2 regions of the Arthrobacter sp. 10N44_2 genome follow, and region 2 is predicted to be linked to the other one. Evidence: riboswitches for the same ligand, from Rfam matches in the RefSeq annotation. Region 2 holds a riboswitch; the other holds the start of a gene.
What was found. Region 2 has a riboswitch for S-adenosylmethionine ahead of AC1DBX_RS07310 (methionine ABC transporter ATP-binding protein). Riboswitches for the same ligand answer to the same signal wherever they lie in the genome.
Positions count from the first base shown of each region.

Region 1: it holds a riboswitch for S-adenosylmethionine, as region 2 does, so the genes downstream of both, AC1DBX_RS05235 (aminotransferase class V-fold PLP-dependent enzyme) here and AC1DBX_RS07310 (methionine ABC transporter ATP-binding protein) in region 2, are expected to answer to the same signal.

Region 1 is NZ_JBFTHT010000003.1:156,378-160,567, reverse strand. It holds gene aroA (3-phosphoshikimate 1-carboxyvinyltransferase) at 1-179, shown strand, start outside; gene rsgA (ribosome small subunit-dependent GTPase A) at 163-1,278, shown strand; gene hisN (histidinol-phosphatase) at 1,355-2,185, shown strand; SAM riboswitch class IV at 2,263-2,376, shown strand; gene AC1DBX_RS05235 (aminotransferase class V-fold PLP-dependent enzyme) at 2,411-3,850, shown strand; gene AC1DBX_RS05230 (class I SAM-dependent methyltransferase) at 3,931-4,190, shown strand, end outside.
Region 2 is NZ_JBFTHT010000004.1:283,762-287,951, reverse strand. It holds gene acs (acetate--CoA ligase) at 1-1,647, opposite strand, end outside; gene AC1DBX_RS07315 (CoA-binding protein) at 1,955-2,380, shown strand; SAM riboswitch class I at 2,478-2,568, shown strand; gene AC1DBX_RS07310 (methionine ABC transporter ATP-binding protein) at 2,708-3,517, shown strand; gene AC1DBX_RS07305 (methionine ABC transporter permease) at 3,510-4,175, shown strand.

The sequences.
Region 1 (4,190 bases), on a different contig from region 2:
ACGCGGACCACCGCATGGCAACCGCCGGCGCCATCCTCGGCCTTGCCGTAGCCGGCGTGGAAGTCGAGGACATCGCAACCACGGCCAAGACCATGCCCGATTTCCCGCAACTCTGGGAAGCGATGCTGGCCCAAGGACCCGCCGCAGATGAGGACACCGCCGGTGGCACGCAGCACTGATTCCTGGGACGAGTCCGACGTCCGGATCCGGCCGAACAAGAAGGGCACACGGCCCCGCACCAAGGACCGGCCCAGCTACGACGACGCCGTCACCGGACGCATCATCACCGTTGACCGCGGCCGCTACACCGCCGTCGTCGGCGAGGGGACCGCGGACGAACGCAAGATCATCGCGGCCCGGGCCCGGGAACTGCGCCGCAACCCGGTGGTTGCCGGCGACTTCGTCTCCCTGGTCGGGGATGTCACCGGCGAGCCCGACACTCTGGCGCGGCTGGTCAGGATCCAGGACCGCAAGACGCTGCTGCGCCGCAGCGCCGACGACACGGACCCGATCGAACGTGCCGTCGTGGCCAACGCCGACCAGCTGGTGGTGGTGGTCGCCGCTGCCAACCCCGAGCCGCGGACCGGTTTCATCGACCGCGCGCTGGTGGCCGCGTACGACGCCGGCATTGAGCCGCTGCTGCTCGTCACCAAGGCCGACGTCAAGGATCCCGCCGAGCTGCTGTCCAACTACCAGCACCTCGACTTCCCCGTCATCATCTCCAAGACCGCCGACTCCGCCGCTTCCGGCATCGACGCCCGCTCCGACGACGGGCTCTCCGCCCGGCTCGACAAGGACGCGGTATCCCAGCTGCGCGACTACCTCGACGGCAAGGTCACCGTGATGCTGGGCCATTCCGGCGTCGGCAAGTCCACCATGGTCAACGCCCTGACCGGGGCCGAGCGGGCCACGGGAGGCGTGAACGCGGTAACCGGCCGCGGCCGCCACACGTCCTCCTCCGCACTGGCGCTCAAAGTCAACGATGCCCCTGCCGGCAGCTGGATCATCGATACCCCCGGCATCCGGTCCTTCGGCCTGGCCCACGTGGACCCGGACCGGATCCTGCGTTCCTTCCCGGACCTGGAACCGGGCACCGATGATTGCGAACGCGGCTGCAAGCATGACTCCACCGCCGTCAACTGCGGCGTCGACAAGTGGGTTGCGGCCGGGCACGCGGGGCCCTCGGGACCGGCCAGGCTCGCGTCCCTGCGCCGGCTGCTGGGCACGGACCCGCGGATGGAAGCGCAGGAAACCAAGGAACTGGGCACCGTCTCCTAGCCGGACCGGCAGCGGGGCGGCGGCGCCGAGCCGCGGCCTCCCGCCCGGCGGCCCGGTTTGACGGTAGTTTGGAACCATGAGCCAACCCGCTTCGAGCTATAACGATGACCTGCGCCTTGCCCATGTACTGGCAGATTCGGTCGATTCCCAGACCATGAGCCGCTTCAAGGCGCTCGACCTTCGGATCGAGACGAAGCCCGACCTCACACCCGTCACCGATGCCGACAAGTCCGCGGAAGAGGCCATCCGCGGCCAGCTCTCCCGGTCACGTCCGCGTGACGCGGTCCTGGGCGAAGAGTTCGGCAGCTCGGGCCACGGTTCCCGCCGGTGGATCATCGACCCGATCGACGGCACGAAGAACTTTGTCCGCGGCGTCCCGGTCTGGGCCACCCTGATCGCCCTCGTCGATGAGGGCGAGCCGGTGGTCGGCGTCGTCAGCGCGCCGGCACTGGGCAAGCGCTGGTGGGCCGCCAAGGGTGCAGGCGCCTACACGGGCCGCTCGCTCGCCGCCGCCACACGGTTGAAGGTATCCAACGTCTCCAATCTCGAGGACGCCTCGCTGTCCTACTCCAGCCTTGGCGGCTGGAAGGAACGCGGGAACCTGGATGAGTTCCTGGGCCTGACCGAGGAAGTGTGGCGGACCCGCGCCTACGGTGACTTCTGGTCGTACTGCCTCGTGGCCGAGGGCGCCGTGGACATCGCCTGCGAACCCGAGCTGAATCTCTACGACATGGCCGCCCTGGTGCCGATCGTGACCGAGGCCGGCGGCCGCTTCACCTCGCTCGAAGGCGAGGACGGCCCCTTCGGCGGCAACGCCCTGGCCACCAATTCGATCCTGCACTCGGAAGTCCTCAAGCGGCTCAACCCCGGACTCGACGACCTCTTTCAGGCCCACCCGAACAACTGATCCGCGCCCGTAATATTCCGCTTCACAATCGGCGGCCGCCTTTTCCCCGGCTGCGCCGATGTCCTACGCTCGATGCAGGTCACGAGTGCCAGCGCTAAACCCCGGTTTGCTGGCCGGCAACCCTCCAGTCGCGGTGGGGTGCCCCGGGTGACGACCTGGCCGGTCCGGAACGGACCCGGCAAGCGCGGATTCCCACGGTGTGGGGTCCTGTTCGAGTGAGGTCCCATGACAACTGCCATTTTCCCCGTTGCCCCTGAATTCCATGCACGGCTTGCCCTCGCGGCCCGCCCGCTGGCAGCCGTCACCGGGGCCGAAATCCAGGCCCCGCTGATCACCGGCGGCCACGCGCGCTACGCCAACCTCGACTACGGCGCCTCCGCCCCGGCCCTGTCCGTGGTCTCGGCCTACCTGAACGAAATCCTGCCGTACTACGCAAGCGTGCACCGCGGCGCCGGCTACGCATCACAGATCAGCACCTCCGTCTACGAGAACGCCCGGGACATCGTGCGGGACTTCGTGGGCGGCCGGCCCGGCGATTCCGTGATCTTCACGCGCAACACCACCGATTCCCTGAACCTGCTGGCCGGCTGCCTGCCGCTGCGCGACGGGCGGCCCGCGGGCGAGGTCCTCTACCTCGACATCGAACACCACGCCAACCTCCTGCCCTGGCAGAATGTCCCGCACCGCAGCGTCGTGGCCGCCGCCACCCTCGCGGCCACCGTGGACCGCCTGCGCGACGAACTCGCCCGCGGCGGCGTCAGCCTGTTGGCCGTCACCGGCGCCTCCAACGTCACCGGAGAGATCCTCCCGATCCGGACCCTGGCCGCACTGGCGCACGAATACGGCGCCAGGATCGTTGTCGACGCCGCGCAGCTCGCCCCGCACCGGCGGATCAATATCGCCGCGGACGACGTCGATTACCTCGCCTTCTCGGGACACAAGCTGTACGCCCCGTTCGGCGCCGGCGTGCTGGTGGGGCGGACGGACTGGCTCGACGCCGGCACCCCGCACCTGGCCGGCGGCGGCGCGGTCCGCGATGCCCGGCTCGACTCCGTCAGCTGGACCACGGGACCTGCCCGGCACGAGGGCGGCTCGCCGAACGTCCTCGGCGCGGCGGCCCTCGCCCGCGCCACCCAGGTCATTGCGGCCCTGGACCCGGAGCAGTGGCAGGCCCACGAGGACGCCATCCGGTCCTTCCTCGTCGAGGGCCTCCAGGGCATCGAGGGAGTAACCGTGCACCGGATCTTTGCCGATTCGGCTTCCGATTCTTCCTCCGCTTCTTCCACTGGAGGCGATCAGCCGGACACCGGCACGATCGGCGTCGTGAACTTTTCCGTGGAAGGCTACGACGCCGGACTGGTGGCCGCCTACCTGTCGGCCGAACACGGCATTGGCCTGCGCGACGGCCGCTTCTGCGCCCACCCGCTGCTCAAGCGGCTCGGCCTGCCCGCCGGCTCCCTGCGGGCCAGCTTCGGCCTCGGCTCACGGCTGGAGGACGCCGAACGCCTGCTGGCCGGCCTGCAGCAGCTGCGGCAGAACGGACTCGGCTGGGATTACGTGGTGGACGCCGGCCGCTGGGTGCCGGCCAACGATACCCGCAGCTATCCCCACTGGGCGCCGAACACCCCGGGCACCGCCGGCGCTGCGCCCTGCACCCTCGACTAGGCAGGATCGGGGCCCGGCGCGGGTGCGGTAAATTCGAAAGGTATCTGAAACCAGCAGGACCTTCCCGAAGGAGATCGCACGTGGCAAGTGCCGGCCCCAGGCTCCACAGCGGAGTCAAGCCGCACAGCGGACCGAAACTGCACAGCGAGCGGCGCCAGGAACTCGGACAAAGCTTCCAGGACGGCGGGGAGCACTACGAGCGCGTCCGCCCCGGCTATCCGCAGGAGTCAGCCGACTGGCTGGTCCCGGCGGGAGCCAGGGACGCCGCGGACATTGGCGCGGGCACCGGGAAGTTCACCTCCCTTTTGGCGGAACGCGGACTGGGCACGGTGGCCGTGGA
Region 2 (4,190 bases):
GGAGTCCACCACGATGAAACCCTGGACGCCGGGCGGCACCGTGTTGCCGGCGTCGTCCACGATGCGCGTGCTGACGCCGGGCAGCGGGCGGGCCGCGCAGCCGGGCTTGAACGCGGCGTCCGTCGGTGCCGGGGAGAGGATGGTGGCGCCGGTTTCGGACTGCCACCACGTGTCCACCACGGGGGCGGTGCCGGCGCCGATGTTGGTCCGGAACCAGCGCCAGGCCTCGGGGTTGATGGCCTCGCCTACCGTGCCGAGAAGACGGATAGAGGAGAGGTCGTACGTGTCCGGGACGCCGTCCGGGAACCAGCCCATGAGGGAGCGGACCAGGGTGGGCGCGGTGTAATACTGCGTGACCGCGTAGCGTTCGATGATCTCAAAGTGCCGGCCCGGGTGCGGGGTGTTGGGCGTGCCCTCGAAGATGACCTGCGTGGCGCCGTTGGAGAGCGGGCCGTAGAGCTCATAGGTGTGCGCGGTGACCCAGGCGAGGTCGGCCGTGCACCAGTGCACGTCCTCCTCCCGCAGCCCGGGGTCGGGGTTGCTGAACAGGTGCTCGAAGCTCCATGACGCCTGTGTGAGGTAGCCGCCGGAGGTGTGGACCAGGCCCTTGGGCTTGCCGGTGGTGCCGGAGGTGTACATGATGAACAGCGGCGTCTCGGCGTCGAACGCCTCGGCTTCGTGAGTCTCGGAGGCGGTGCCGACGGCGTCGTGCCACCACACATCGCGGCCGGCGGTCATCGGAACGGTGTCCAGTTCGTCCGCGGGAGTGGTCCGGTTGACCACCAGGACGTGTTCGATGGCGTTGTCGCCGGAGACGGCGGCGTCCGCGTTGTCCTTGACCGGCACGGCGGTGCCGCGGCGGAACTGGCCGTCGGTGGTGACCAGGAGCTTGGCGCCGGTGTCCTCCACCCGGAACTTCAGGGCCTCGGCGGAGAATCCGCCGAAGACCAGGGAATGGATGGCACCGATCCGGGCCACTGCGAGGGTGATGATCACGGTTTCGGGGATGACGGGGAGGTAGATGACCACCCGGTCGCCCTTGGTGATACCGAGATCCAGGAGGGCATTGGCGGCTTTGGAGACCTCGCGCTGGAGTCCGGCGTAGGTGACGGCACGGCGGTCGCCGGGCTCGCCCTCAAAGTGCAGGGCCACCTTGTCTCCGCGCCCCGCCGCTACGTGGCGGTCGACGCAGTTGTAGGCGACATTGAGCCTGCCCCCTTCGAACCAGGTGATCTGAGGTCCGGTGCCGGCCTCGACGTCGGCCGGGATCCGGCGGTGCGCGGTGTGCCAGGGCTTGGTTTGCTCCGTCGCGCCGCCGGGCAGGTCCGCCCAGTCGAGGCGGAGAGCCTGGGTTTCCCAGAACGCAACCGTCTCTGCCTGGACAGTTCCCGCGGTCGCGGCGCCGCCGTGCCGGGGAAGGTGGTTTCCGAAGGTGGTGCTGCGGTGACGCGCCGGCCCATCGGCGGGGACGCCGTGCACTGCGCCGTCCGTGGACTCGTTCAGGGACCATCCCGAAGAGCCGCGAGAGGAGCCGGGCGCGTCACGCAGCCCTGCTTCGTTCGCCGTCGCGTCCGAAGTGGTTTGTGGGAATGCCTCGGACGCAGTCCGGGCAAAGGTGGGCAGGGCGGAAGAATTCTCAGGGGTCATTGCTGCACTCCATCGGTCCTGGCAGTAGCACCCTTGGTTGCTCCGGCTCCCTCGAATTTCACCGAAGGAGGGCGGAGCGGTTGCGTGGGAATGGTCGTCTCACGTCACCGAGGGGTTGCTGCGGCGTCATCGATCCAGGTCTCTCGGCCGCTCGGGATGGTCACTACCTACTAGAACTTCAGATGCACGATTCCGCAAAATCGGCGTCCGGGAGCGCCGTAATATTCGTTCACCCGGCGTGGGTCCTGCCCAAATCATTCATTTATTCGACAATTGCCCGGAAAGGTCGCAGGAGTAAGGTTGATGCATGGCCCATGTTAACGATCCGGCAGTCATTGACCGCCTCATGCGAACCAAAGGCACGTGGGCGGTGGTCGGCCTCACCACCAACGAATGGCGCTCGGCGTATGAGGTCTCCCTCTATGTCCGGGACCGGATGGGCATGACCATCATTCCGGTCAACCTTCCGGGCGACGATGTCCACGGCGAGAAGGGGTACCGTTCCCTGTCTGACATCCCGGCGGAGAAGCACCCGATCGACGTCGTGGACTGCTTCGTCAACTCCCACAGGGTGGGCGCAGTCATAGACGAGGCCATCGCAGTAGGCGCCAAGGCCGTCTGGCTGCAGCTGGGCGTCTTCGACGACGCCGCGACGGACCGGGCCAAGGCCGCCGGGCTGGACGTCGTCGTGAACGCGTGCCCCGCCCGCGAAGGCTGGCGCGTGGGCATCTAACGGCCCGGGAATGACGATCAACAGATCGGGAAGAGTCGGTTACAAAATGTGACCGGCTTTTTCTGTATCCGGCCTCCTGCCGTGTGAGATGGACTCGTAACCATCCCGAGCGGCTGAGAGATCTGGCTCCGTGACGCCGCAGCAACCCCCTCCTTTGAGGACGGTGCTACCGCCAGGACCGATGGAGAACCACTGTGTTCTGAGGCTCCCCGGCTTCGCTCAGCGCTGCCCGGAAGCCAGGACCCAGGGCTTTCCTCGGGCGAGCCCGGAGGAAATCATGAACACGCAGACAGCGGCAGCGCCGCGGCCCCGAGCAGGTGGGGGCCTGTGATCGAGATCCAGAACGTCAGCACGTCATTCGCTTCGGCCGCGGGACCTTTCACGGCCGTCGATGACGTCAGCCTGCACATCAGGCGGGGCACCATCCAGGGCATCATCGGGTTCTCCGGCGCCGGCAAATCCACGCTGCTGCGCAACATCAACCTCCTCGAGCGCCCGACGTCGGGCCGCGTCCTGGTGGACGGCGTGGACCTGGTGACCCTGTCCGACGCCGAGCTCCGGACCAAGCGGCATGACATCGGCATGATTTTCCAGCACTTCAATCTCCTCAACAACCTCACGGCCCAGGAAAATGTGGAGCTGTCCCTGAAGTTCGCCGGCGTCGGGAAGGCGGAACGCCGGCGGCGGGCCGCCGAAACCCTGGAAATCGTGGACCTCGCCGACAAAGCGGGAACGTATCCGGCCAAACTCTCCGGGGGCCAGAAACAGCGGGTGGCGATCGCCCGCGCCCTCGCCACCGGGCCCAAAGTGCTGCTCTGCGACGAGCCGACGTCGGCCGTGGATCCCCGGACGACGTCATCGGTCCTGCAATACCTGGCCGACGTCAACGCCGAATTCGGCATCACAATCGTGGTGGTCACCCACGAGATGAATGTCATCAAGGCCATCGCGGACAGCGTCGCGGTCATGGAAGAAGGCCGGGTGGTGGAGCAGTTCGACCTCGCCGAACTCCAGCGCCCCGGTTTCCACCCGGCGACGTCGATCGGCCGCTACCTGGTCTCCGATGAGATCCAGCTGGACCGCTCCGGGAGGGGCACCCACACCACAGCCGCGTCGGAGGGCCTGATCAATGTTTGACCGCATCCTGGAAGTCCTGCCCGAAATCGGCGTCGCCATGGGACAGACCCTCACCATGCTGCTGGTGGCCATCCCGCTGGCGGTGCTGCTCGGGACACCGCTGGGTGTCCAGCTCTACACCATCGGTCCCAACGGGCTCAAGCACAGGCCAAAGCTGCACCGGGTCCTGGACGGGCTGGTCAACCTGCTCCGCTCGTTCCCGTTCCTGATCCTGCTGATCGCGATCATTCCCGTGACCAGGTTCATTGTCGGCACGACCATCGGCACGGCCGCCGTCATTGTCCCGCTGACCCTCAACGCCATTCCGTATTTCGCCCGCTTCGTGGAACAGAACCTGAGCCAGCTCGGCGGCGGAGTGGTCGAAGCGGCACGGTCCATGGGCGCCAGCCGGTCCCAGATCGTCCGGGACGTCCTGATTGTGGAGGCGAAGCCCGGACTCGTCAGCTCCATCACCATCATGACCGTCAGCTTCATCTCCTACTCGGCGATGGCCGGACTGGTGGGCGGCGGCGGAATCGGCGACTTCGCCATCCGGTACGGCTATTACCGCTACGAAACGCCGCTCATGATCACCGCCATTGTCCTGATGATCCTGCTGGTCACCATCGTTCAGCTGGGCGGATCCTATGTTGCCCGGCGCCTGGACAAGCGCCTCTGAGCGCCGGCAGCACCC